3 regions of the Glycomyces tarimensis genome follow, and region 3 is predicted to be linked to each of the others. Evidence: riboswitches for the same ligand, from Rfam matches in the RefSeq annotation. Region 3 holds a riboswitch; each other region holds the start of a gene.
What was found. A riboswitch is a leader RNA that binds a small molecule or an ion and turns the genes downstream of it on or off. The one in region 3 is predicted to bind cobalamin.
Positions count from the first base shown of each region.

Region 1: linked by a shared signal. The riboswitch ahead of metE (5-methyltetrahydropteroyltriglutamate--homocysteine S-methyltransferase) and the one ahead of ACYVK3_RS17280 (CbtB domain-containing protein) in region 3 are both predicted to bind cobalamin.
Region 2: linked by a shared signal. The riboswitch ahead of ACYVK3_RS05800 (prenyltransferase/squalene oxidase repeat-containing protein) and the one ahead of ACYVK3_RS17280 (CbtB domain-containing protein) in region 3 are both predicted to bind cobalamin.

Region 1 is NZ_BAAHCB010000023.1:28,608-32,445, forward strand. Features, by position in the region: gene ACYVK3_RS18755 (S8/S53 family peptidase) at 1-180, shown strand, start outside; gene ACYVK3_RS18760 (SDR family NAD(P)-dependent oxidoreductase) at 181-918, opposite strand; cobalamin riboswitch at 1,033-1,274, shown strand; gene metE (5-methyltetrahydropteroyltriglutamate--homocysteine S-methyltransferase) at 1,311-3,542, shown strand; gene alr (alanine racemase) at 3,657-3,838, shown strand, end outside.
Region 2 is NZ_BAAHCB010000005.1:40,181-44,018, forward strand. Features, by position in the region: gene ACYVK3_RS05800 (prenyltransferase/squalene oxidase repeat-containing protein) at 68-1,261, opposite strand; cobalamin riboswitch at 1,347-1,512, opposite strand; gene ACYVK3_RS05805 (TetR/AcrR family transcriptional regulator) at 1,681-2,304, shown strand; partial or broken gene ACYVK3_RS05810 (MinD/ParA family ATP-binding protein) at 2,232-3,371, opposite strand; gene ACYVK3_RS05815 (DEAD/DEAH box helicase) at 3,506-3,838, opposite strand, start outside.
Region 3 is NZ_BAAHCB010000021.1:65,499-69,336, forward strand. Features, by position in the region: gene soxR (MerR family transcriptional regulator) at 1-262, opposite strand, end outside; gene ACYVK3_RS17270 (transketolase) at 313-996, shown strand; gene ACYVK3_RS17275 (transketolase family protein) at 1,064-2,023, shown strand; cobalamin riboswitch at 2,018-2,277, shown strand; gene ACYVK3_RS17280 (CbtB domain-containing protein) at 2,304-2,489, shown strand; gene ACYVK3_RS17285 (CbtA family protein) at 2,489-3,217, shown strand; gene ACYVK3_RS17290 (histidine phosphatase family protein) at 3,214-3,801, shown strand; gene ACYVK3_RS17295 (CobD/CbiB family cobalamin biosynthesis protein) at 3,798-3,838, shown strand, end outside.

The DNA.
Region 1 (3,838 bases), on a different contig from region 3:
TCGCCCGGACCCGACGACACCGTCGTCGTCGAACTCGGCGGCACCTCCGCGGACGAGGAGGTCGAGCTCGTGCCGGGCCGGTGGCGTATGGAGATCCGCGTGCTCAAGGCTCTCGGCGACGAGGCGAACCCCGACCACTGGGAGCAGTGGCGTTCGCCGGAGGTGACGCTCGTCGAGTAGTCACTCGCGGCGGTGGACCTGGCCGGGGCCGATCTGGTCGCGCGGCATCATCGTGATCTGGTCGACGTTGACGTGCGCCGGCCGGGTCGCGACCCACGCGACGGCCTCGGCGATGTCCTCGGCGCTCAGCGGGGTCATGCCGGCGTAGACGGCGTCGGCCTTCTCCTGGTCGCCCTCGAAGCGGACCAGGCTGAACTCGGTCTCGACCATGCCCGGGTCGATCTCGCACACCCGCACCGGTTGGCCGAGCAGCTCGATGCGCAGGACGCGGGTGAGCGCGGCCTCGCCGTGCTTGGCGGCGTTGTAGCCGGCCCCGCCGTGGTAGGGCACGCGGGCCGCGATCGAGCCGATCGTGATGACCTGGCCGTCGCCGGAGTCGATCAGCAGCGGCAGCAGCGCCTTGGTGACGCGGACGGTGCCCAGGACGTTGGTGTCGTACATGCGCTGCCAGGCGTCGAGGTCGGCGGTGGCGACCGTGTCGAGGCCGAACGCGCCGCCCGCGTTGTTCACCAGCAGGTCGCAGCGGTCGATCTCGGCGTGGAACGCGGCGACGGAGGCGTCGTCGGTGACGTCGAGCGGCAGCGCCGTCCCGCCGCAGTCGGCGGCGACCTCGGCCAGGCGGTCGGTGCGTCTCGCGCCGAGCACCACCTCGTATCCGGCGGCGGCCAGTGCCTTCGCCGATGCGGCGCCGATGCCGCTGCTGGCCCCCGTGACGACGGCGACGGGTCGAGTGCTCATGATGTCCTCCCGGTGCTCGTTCCCGCGTGACGATACCGATCCCGTCCACTGGGAACCGTGGCGCACACGCACCTTCACGGCGGTCGAATGTCCGCCGAGCGCGGGTGCGGCCGTACCATCGAAGGCGACGCCGGTTCCGGGACAGCGGCACGCTGGCCCGGCTAAGAGGGAACCTGGTGCGAGTCCAGGACTGCCCCGCAGCGGTGAGCGGGAACGAAAGCCGTCATGAGCACTTGGCCGCGATCCGCACTCGAAGGAGGAGCGGATGGAAGCCTGGGAAGCGGCGGCCGGTAGGCGCCTGGTGAAAGCCGGGCGAGCCCGCGAGTCCGAATACCTGCCGACGTACCGCGTCCGCGCGGTCCACGCTGTCGCAAGTTCGAGGGAACTGACACATGAACGATGAGAAGAAGGCCGTGCACGCCACCGTGCTCGGCTACCCCCGCATCGGCGCGAACCGGGAGCTCAAACGCGCCGTCGAGGCCCACTGGTCCGGCCGGCTCGACGCCGCCGGTCTGGACGCGGCCGCCGCCGCGATCCGCTCCCAGATGCTCGACGATCTCGCCTCGGCGGGCCTGGACTCGGTGCCCGTCAACGTGTTCTCGCTGTACGACCACGTGCTCGACACGATCGTGGCGGTCGACGCGCTCGCGCCTCGGCACCGACGCGAGAGCGAGACGGCCGCGTACTTCGCCGCCGCGAGGGGTGACGACGAGGCCGTGCCGCTGGAGATGACGAAGTGGTTCGACACCAACTACCACTACCTCGTCCCCGAGATCGGCCCCGAGACCGCCTTCCGGGCCCGGCCCGAGAAGGCGCTCGGCGAGTTCGACGAGGCGCGCCTGCGCGGGCTCGACGCCCGGCCGGTGCTGCTCGGCCCCGTCTCGTTCCTGCTGCTGGCCAAGGCCTCCGGCGACGCCCCGGCAGGGTTCGATCCGCTGGAGCGGATCGAGGAGCTGACCGGCGTCTACGAGCAGTTGCTGTCCACGCTGGTCGGGGCCGGCGCCGGGTGGGTCCAGCTCGACGAGCCGGCGCTATGCGCCGATCGCACGGCGGCCGAGCTCGAGGCGGTGCGCTCGGCCTACGAACGGCTGACCGCGGTCGCCAAGGTGCTCGTCACGGGCGGCTACGGGCCGTTTGGCGAATCGCTGCCGGTGCTGCTCGATTCGGGCGTCCAGGGCATCGCGCTCGATCTCGTCCGGGGCCGGAGGGATATCGAAGCCATTGAGTCCCTGAACGTTTCACGTGAAACATCGATCCTCGCCGGGGTGGTCGACGGGCGCAACATCTGGCGCACCGACCTGCTCGCGGCCGCAGCCGACCTCGAACGGCTGCACCGCGTCACCGACCGGCTCGGCGTCACCGGCTCGTGCTCGCTCCTGCACGTCCCGGTCGACCTCGATGCCGAGACGGAGCTGCCGGCGTCGCTCAAGGAGCGGCTCGCCTTCGCGCGCCAGAAGCTGCGCGAGGTCGCGAGCCTCGCCGACGCGGCAGCGCCGCGCCTCCAGCGACCGCCGGCCCCCGATGAGTGGTGCGACGAGACCGTCCGCTCCCGGCTCGCCGCGCTCCCAGCCGGTGCCGACCGGCGCGTCGACTACGCCGAGCGGGCCGCCGCCCAGCCTGAGCTGCCGCCCCTGCCGACCACCACGATCGGCTCGTTCCCCCAGACCGCCGAACTGCGCAAGGCCCGCGCCGCCCACCGGCGCGGCCTGATGATCGCGACCGACTACAACGCCCGGATGCGCGCCGAGATCGCGGCCGTCATCGCCGAGCAGGAAAAACTCGGCCTCGACGTGTTCGTCCACGGCGAGCCCGAGCGCAACGACATGGTCCAGTACTTCGCCGAGCAGCTCACCGGCTTCGCGACCACGGCCGCCGGCTGGGTCCAGTCGTACGGCTCGCGGTGCGTGCGCCCGCCGATCCTCTACGCCGACGTGGCCCGGCCCGAGCCGATGACCGTCGAGTGGATCTCCTACGCCCAGTCGCTCACCGACAAGCCGGTCAAGGGCATGCTCACCGGCCCGGTGACGATCCTGGCCTGGTCGTTCGTGCGCGACGACCAGCCGCTGGCCGACACGGCCGAGCAGGTGGCGCTCGCGCTGCGCGACGAGGTCGCCGACCTCGAGGCGGCCGGGACCTCGATCATCCAGGTCGACGAACCGGCTCTGCGCGAGCTGCTGCCGCTGCGCCGGGAACGGCGCGAGGAGTACCAGCGGTGGGCGACGCGCGCGTTCCGCATCGCGACCTCCGGCGTGAAGCCGGAGACGTCGATCCACACGCACCTGTGCTACTCGGAGTTCGGCGAGGTCATCGACGCGATCGCGGACCTCGACGCCGACGTGACCTCGATCGAGGCCTCGCGCTCGAAGATGGAGGTCCTGGCCGACCTCGACCGCGCCGACTACCGGCGCGGGGTGGGACCGGGCGTGTGGGACATCCACTCCCCGCGCGTGCCCTCGGTCGGGGAGATGGCCGAATCGCTCCGCCTCGCCGTCGCCGCGGTCGACCCGAAGCGGCTGTGGGCCAATCCCGACTGCGGGCTGAAGACCCGCCGGTACGAGGAGGTACGCCCGGCACTGGCGAACCTCGTCGAGGCCGCCAAGATCGTCCGCGGCGAGCTCGCGTAGCGGTATCCGCGCCCGATCGGGTCCATGCTCACCGAGGTCCCCCGATCGGGCACGTAACCTTGAAGCGTGGCGATTGACAACTACCGCATCGTGTCTGAGCCGGTATCCGGCGATATGTCGGGGCTGGCGAAGGCGAGCATGGATTGGCGGCGTCTGGCGCACAACGTCGAGACGCTCGCGGCCCTGACCGCATCGCCCCTGATGGCGATGGTCAAGGCCGACGCCTACGGGCACGGCGTGGTCCCGGCCTCGCGCGTCAGCGTCGAGGCCGGAGCCGCGCGCCTCGGTGTCGCGAC
Region 2 (3,838 bases), on a different contig from region 3:
TCGAGGTTGCTGAGCACCAGCCGTCCGCCGAGCGCGGCGGCGGCTCCGGCCCGCAGAGCACCGCGGGTCATTCGCCGTCCTCGGCCTTTCCGGCCTCGCCGCCCCTGCGGGCGCGCACCACCAGGAACGCGACGATCGCGAGCAGCACGACGGCGGCGGCGACGATCACCCACGGTATCCACGAGGCCGAGCCTTCGTCGTCCTGCGCCGCATCGGCCGTCGTGGCCTCGTCGCCGGCGGCCGCGCAGTCGGTGGCCGGCACGTCGGCGGACGAGCCCGAGGCGTCGAGCTCGGCGAGGTTCTGTCCCGAGAGCGGGACGAGCGCCTGGGCCGTGGCGAGGAGTCGCGAGGCCTCGCCGAACTCGGGGTCTTCGGGGTCGGAGGCCCGGATCGCACCGGCGGCCTCGTCGCCGCAGCCGATCTGGAGACCGATGAGGTGGGCGACCGACAGCTCCGCGGCCTCGGACTCGCCGACGGACAGGAGCGCCTGCGCGGCCATCGCCGTCGAGTTGGCGTTCACGCCCATTCCGCTGTCGAAGCCGCCGTCGTCCTCCTGCTGGTCAAGGAGCCACCCGACCGCTTCGTCGCGCACCGGCTCGGCCTCCTCGCCGATCGCGCTCAGGGCCGCGACGGCGGCGCCGGTGGTGTCGGGGTCGCCGACGCAGTCGCCGCCCTCGGCGATGGTGTACGAGAAGCCGCCGTCGGAGCACTGGGCGTCGATGAGCGCCGCGGTGATCTCGGGGCTGACGCCGTCCTCGGTGCGCGACAGGCCGAGCGCGGCCCACGCCAGGGTGCCGCCGTCGAGTCCCTCGAGCGGGGCCGCCGCGACTTCCTCGGCGAGCTTGACGCCGCCGAAGTCGCTCGGGTCGCCGCCGGCGGTGGCGACGACGTACATCACCTTGCCGGCCGCGCCGGGTGCGATCGAGGCGTCCTCGGCGTCACCGCCGGGGTAGACGTAAGCGCCCAGCGTGTCGGGCTGGTTGAGCCATTCGAGGCTCGTCTGCACCTGGTCGCCGCCGACACGGGCGGACATGAGGCCGATGAGGGCGTCGAGCGTGGTGGCCACATTCGGCGCGCCGTCGAACTCGAAGTAGTCGCCGCTGGACTGGGCGGCGAGCCATGAGGCGGCCGCCGCCGCGGGATCGGCGTCCGGCTCGTCCTGTGCGTGAACCGGTGAGGCCGAAGCGACGGCGACGATGGGCAGGACCGCGGCGGCCGCCGCTGCTCGCAGCAGCGTTCGCCGTGTCGACTGGTGGCGCATTGCCTGACCTTTCCTGAAGCGCGGGCGAGGTCTTCGGGGCAGGCGGCGTCGCCGCAAGCGCCTGTAGACCACGACAGGCGTTGACATTGCATATCGGCGCCCGGTGGGCATTCGGGCTCACGCGGGTGGGCCGAGCTCGGACATTGAGGGTTCATTCGCTCGGCTGGTGTTCGAAATCGAACCGCGACTACCGCTGCGGGTCAGCGCCGGCTTCCGACCGGACTTCCCCCACAGGACGCCTGTTGAGTTTGCGTTCATTCTGTCGCCCGGCGCTACGGGGTGTCAAGGAGGTCGCGCGGTGAGTGGATCCGTTCACTCGTTCCCCACGGTGAACCCGCGCATACAAGTCATTGACCCGTAGCACCCGGTATCGATACGGTTCAGACGTGAGCAGAAATAAGAATGCCGATTTGGACAGAGTGCTCCGCGCCGCCACCAGGGCTTTCCTGGAGCGCGGCTTCGCGGCCACTTCCATGTCGGACCTCGTGGCGGCCACGGGCATGAATCGCGCGGGCCTGTACTCGGCCTTCGGTTCGAAGCACCAGCTGTACATCACCGCGCTCGCCCGATACCGCGAGGACACCGAGCCCGAGATCCGCGCGATCGCGCGCGGCGCCCTGGACGCCGGTCCCGCCGAACGCGTCGACGCCCCCCGCGTGGTCGGCGACATCCTCCAAGTGGTGGCCCGGCACAGCAAGGAAGGCGGTTTCGTGGTGCGGGCGGCCGTCGAACTGGCCGACGACCCGGCCACCATGCGGCGCGTCCAGGAGGCCTGGTCCGAGCTCGAACTGGACCTGGCCGCGATCCTGGCGCGCGCGGCCGACGCCGGCGAGATGAGCGGGGTCGACCCCAGGCGCCTGGCGCGGACGATCCTGGTGTTCATCCAGGGCGCGTTCGTGGTCGGGCACGCCGACGAGGACGACCACCGGCTCGACGAGGCCACGGCGGGCCTGGTCGCGCTCCTCGACCGTCACAGACCCTCGGCCACCGCCGACCCGATCCGAAGCCAGGCCCCCAACGACGCCTTACTCAACGCCTCATAGCGAATCGGCTCCCCCGAATCCAGCAGCTTCTCATAGGGCGCCAGCAGCACCGCCCGAGTCCGCGCCGCGAAGTGCCGTTGCACCGCAGGCAGATCCACATCCTTCCGATGGGCGGGCATCGATACCACCGAGACCGCGTTGCGCACCAGGTCCCTTCGCCCGGTCTGCTCCAGATGGTCGAGCATCCGAGCCGCCGTCTCAGCGGAGTCGTTGCGCGCCGACATCGTCACGACCAGCTGGTCGGTCGCGTCAATGGCCGCCTGCCAGTTCTGCGCGCGGACGTTGTTCCCGGTGTCGACCACGATGAGCTTGTAGAAGCGCGAGACCGCCTCGCGCAGGTCCCCGAACGCGTGCGCGGTGAGCATCTCTCCGGCCGTGGCCGACTCGTCGGAGGCGAGGACGTCGAACATCGCCCCGCCCTGGGCGCGGACGTACTGCGACAGGTCACCGACGCGGCCGGTCGGCCCCTTGAAGTGGTCGAGGTCGCGCAGCAGGTCTCTGACGGTGCGGATGTGGAAGTCCTGCTGGGCCCGCATCCCGAGCGTGCCCTGGGTCTCGTTGTTGTCCCAGGCGAGCACGTAGCCGCCCCGGTGGCGGCCGAACGTCATGGCGAGCATGAGCACCGCGACGGTCTTTCCGGCCCCGCCCTTGGGGTTGACGACCGTGACCTGCCGCAGGCCCCCGAAGTTGCGCCGCACCGTCTCGATCGCGTGCTGGTAGGCCATCTCGCGCGCGCTGGGAGGGAGCGCGAGGAACCCGAGCGTGAGCTTGTGGAGTGCGCCGCGCAGGCCGGTCTCGGCGACGGGCGGGCGCGGCGGGACGACGCGGCGGCTGGCGAAGTCGTCGGCGGTGACGGCGACGCGTTCGAGCGCGCCGCGGTGGTCGGGGAACGCCGCCACCGGCCCCGCGGGCGGCGCCGAAGGCGGCGGAGCGGAGCTCTGGTAGGTGGCCGGCGGAAGCGACTGCCCGCTCGGCGCAAGGCCGGCGGACGGGTCCGCACCCGGCGTCGCACTGGAGTCGTGGTTCGCTCCCGGCGGGGCGAACGGCGACCACCCTGGAGCATCGGGCCGGTGCAGAGGCACGGTGTCCTCCTCGGTGTGCTCCATCGGGCCTCCCTAGGTCAAGACTTCGGTTACCCGACCTATTGTGGCCTATCCCTCCGTGGTCGCGCGGGAACTCCGCGTGGCCGACCGTGTCCGATTCAGAGCAGTCGCGGCTGCTCAGGGCCCGAGCGCGTCACGGGCACCATCCCGAAGGGACTGAACAGCCCCTGGTCTACATCGGCCAGCAGCGGCGAGCCCGTACCGGTGTGGCTGACGTAGGCGAGGTCGCGGGTGCGGCTGAGCGCGACGTAGAACTTGCGTCGCGCTTCAGGCGTGTTCGGCCACGCCTCGGCGGTCATCTCTGTCAGACACACCACTCGGAACTCGCCGTCGGCGGCCTCGTCGATCGACATGCCGTCGGGACCGATCACGGCCAGTTCCTCGGGGGCGACGCCGAGCTCGGCCAGGCGTCCGGTCAGGAGCTCCACGAA
Region 3 (3,838 bases):
CGGCGCGGTCGGGGATCCGCCGCTCGGGGAGCTGAGCCAGCACGTCCCTGATCTCATCGAGTGACAGCCCCACTGATCTGGCGGCCCGGATGAAGGCCACCCGGCGCAGTTCAGCGCGGCGGTAGCGTCGCTGATTCCCGCTGGTGCGCACCGGGTGGATCAGGTCGAGCGATTCGTAGTAGCGCAGCGCCGAGGCGCTCAGCCCGGCTCGCGCGGCGAAGTCGCCGATCGTCAGGAGCGTACGGGCGTCAGGGGCGACCATGTGGCTCTCCTCACTCCGGTGTTGACTTCAAGTCGACTTGAAGTTACATGATGCCTCGCGTGAACGTCACTTATGAACAGACCCGGGCACTGGCCCTGCGCACCGTGGTCGATGCGCGCTACCCCGCTGTCAGCACGTACACGCTGGATGCGATCTGGGTGCTCTACGACCGGGTGCTGCGCGTCGACCCGCGGCGCCCCGACGATCCCGCCCGGGACCGGTTCCTGCTGTCCAAGGGCCACGGCCCGAGTGCCTTCTACGCAGTCCTGGCCGCCAAGGGTTTCATCCCGGCCGACTGGCTCGACTCCGTCGCCGCTCTGGAGTCGCCGCTGGGATCACACCCCGACGCCACGCTGGTGCCAGGGGTGGAGAGCTCGTCGGGCTCGCTGGGCCACGGTCTGCCTCTCGGGGTCGGTATCGCGCTGGGCCTGCGCGCCACCGGATACCACGACGCTCGGGTGTACGTCCTCCTCGGCGACGCCGAACTCGACGAGGGCTCCAACCACGAGGCCATGGCCTACGCCGGAGCCGTCGGGCTGTCGAACCTCAATGTGGTCGTCGCCGACAACGCCTCGGCCACGCACGGGTGGCCCGGCGGCATCGCCTCCCGGTTCGGCGTCCACGGCTGGAGCACCGCCACCGCCGACATGGGCGACCATGAAGCGCTCCACCGGGCGTTCACCGCATCCCACACCGACCGACCACACGCCACGGTCGCCACCGTCCGCCCCTGATCCCGGAAACCGAGGACCCACCATGTTCCGCTCAGACCCGCTGACCGACGACCGCCAGCACCAGACCATGCGCGACGCTTTCGGCGCCCACGCCTCCGATCTGCTCGAGGCCGACCCGCGCATCGCCGTGGTCCTGGCCGACATCTCCGCCGACCTGTTCCGCGCCGCGGCCGCGGCCCATCCCGACCGGGTGATCAATGTCGGCATCCGCGAACAGCTCATGGTCGGCGTGGCCGGAGGCCTGGCGCTGGCGGGCTTGCGGCCGATCGCCCACACCTACGCCCCGTTCCTGGTCGAGCGCGCCTTCGAACAGGTCAAGCTCGACTTCGAGCACCAGGGCACCAGCGGGGTCCTGGTCAGCGTCGGCGCCTCCTACGACTGGGCCGAGGGCGGCTTCACCCACTTCAGCCCTCGCGATGTGGCGCTGTTCGACACCCTGCCCGGCTGGCGGGTGTTCGTGCCGGGCCACGCCGCCGAGGTGCCGCCGTTGCTGGAGCGGGCGGTGGGCTCCGACGAGGGCGCCTATATGCGGCTGTCACTGCGCCGCAACACGGCGCCCCACGGCGGTTCCGGCGACGCCCTTGAGGTGCTGCGCAGCGGCACGCGCGCCACCGTGATCGCGGTCGGGCCGGTCCTCGACAACGTCCTCACCGCGACCGCCGAGCTCGACGTCACCGTGGCCTACACCAATACCCCGCGCCCGCTCGACTCGACGGGGCTGCGGGATCTGGCCGCTCGCACCGGCAACACCGTGGTCATGGTCGAGCCGTATCTCGAGGGCACCTCCGACTGGCTCCTCTCACGAGCGCTGTCCGACCGGCCCCACCGCCTGCTGTCGATCGGAGTCGGGCGGGAAGAACTGCGCCGCTACGGCACCGCCGCCGAACACGAACGCCTCCACGGACTCGACCCGGACGGCATCGCCGCCCGACTGCGGAGGTTCCTCGACCGCGGCGGCGAAGACGACCGGGGGCGTGAGCGTCCCGGCCGCCCGGACGCGGGGGTGGACAGCGGCTACGGCGTGTAGTACGTTCAGGTTCCATTCGACGGAGGCGGTCAGGAACGCAGTGTGATTCTGCGGCGGTCCCGCCACTGTATTCGGAGAGTCGCCCGCCCCGGGGCCGGCGCCGGAGCCCGATGGACGCGTTGACGGCGGCCATCGAGCGCGGCGCGGAGCCCTGGCCGGACGGAGCGCGGCCACTGGGTCTGTGACCCGGGAAGGCCGGGCGGACGGCGTTGATCCGAGAGCCAGAAGACTGAGGCCTTCCGTCACGACTGAGGGGACGAGGATCCCCGAGGAGGTCGACATGACTGCCATTACCGCCGTGCCTGAAACGGCGCCGACCTGGGGCCGCATCACCCTGCTGCTCTTCGCCTTCACCGCACTGGTGTTCCTGGTCGCCTTCGAACAGGGGACGCTCACCGGAGGACTGCCCGTCCTGCACGAGGCCTTCCACGACGCCCGCCACCTGCTCGGATTCCCCTGCCACTGATGCTCACCGACAGCGTTCGCCGCGGACTCGCGGCGGGGCTGCTGGCCGGTCTCGTGGCCGGAGTGTTCGCGCTGCTCGTCGGAGAGGCCCCCCTCGGGGAGGCCATCGAACTCGAAGAGCGGGCGCACACCGCTGCCCACGCACCGGCCCCTGCGGCCCACGATCATGACGAAGCGTTCACCGTCGACCGCACCGTGCAGCAGGTGCTGCTGCCGGTCGGCACGGCCTTGGTCGGCGCGGCCTACGGCGGCCTCTTCGGGCTCGCCTTCGTGCCGCTCGCCAAGAGCTCCCGCGACCGGTGGAAGGCCGGGCTCGGCTTCGGCGCCGCCGCCTGGGCCGCCCTCGCCCTGTTCCCGGCCCTGAAGTACCCGGCCAACCCGCCCGGCGTCGGCGACCCGGCCACGGTCGGCTCGCGGACCACCTGGTTCGTCGTCTCACTCGTCGCCTCGCTCGCGCTGGCGGCGCTGCTGTGCCTGGCGTCCAGGCGACTGCGCGCCCGCGGCATGGACGACGTGCCGCGCCAACTCGCGGTCGGAGCGGCGGCCGTGGTCCTGTACGGCTCGCTGTTCGCCGCGCTGCCGTCGAGCGGCGTCGCGATCGAGGTGCCCGCGGCGCTGCTGTGGGACTTTCGCTTGGCGTCCATGGCCACGCAGGCGATCCTGTGGCTCGGCCTGACGGTCGGCTTCGCCTGGCTGTGGCACCGTGCGGCGCGAAAGGCGGCGCGGTGAAGTCCTACTCGCGGCTGCTCCTGGTGCGCCACGCGCCGACCGCCGCGACCCGCCGCCACGCCTTCCCGATCGACGAGCCGCTCGACGAGGCCGGGGAAGCCGCGGCGGGCGCACTGCGCGGCAGATTCGGCGACGCCGCGGCCGTCTCGGCCCCGGCCGCGCGATGCCGGCGCACCGCCGTCCTCGCCGGGTGCGAGCAGGTCGCCTCGGACCCGCGGTGGTCGGAGCTGCACTTCGGCGACTGGGCCGGCTCGACCCTGGACGAGATAGGCGAGCGCGACCCCGAACGGCTCCGGACCTGGCTCGCCGACCCGCGCTCGGCCCCGCCCGGAGGCGAATCGCTGCCGTCGCTGCGCGAACGCGTCCGCGCGGCGCTCGACGGCCTCGCCGAGACGGCCGAGGACACCGCCGTGTTCACCAGCGCAGGCCCTGTCAAGGCCGCCATCGCCGCCGTTCTCGACGCCCCTGACGGGGCCTTCTGGCGGCTCGACGTGGCCCCTTGCTCGATCACCGTCCTCCACTGCCGCTCCGGGGTCTGGACCGTCCGGTCCGTCAACACCGCCCCCGGCCGGGAGACCCGATGAGTGCCTGGAGTCTCGGCATCCTCGCCGGGTACGCGGC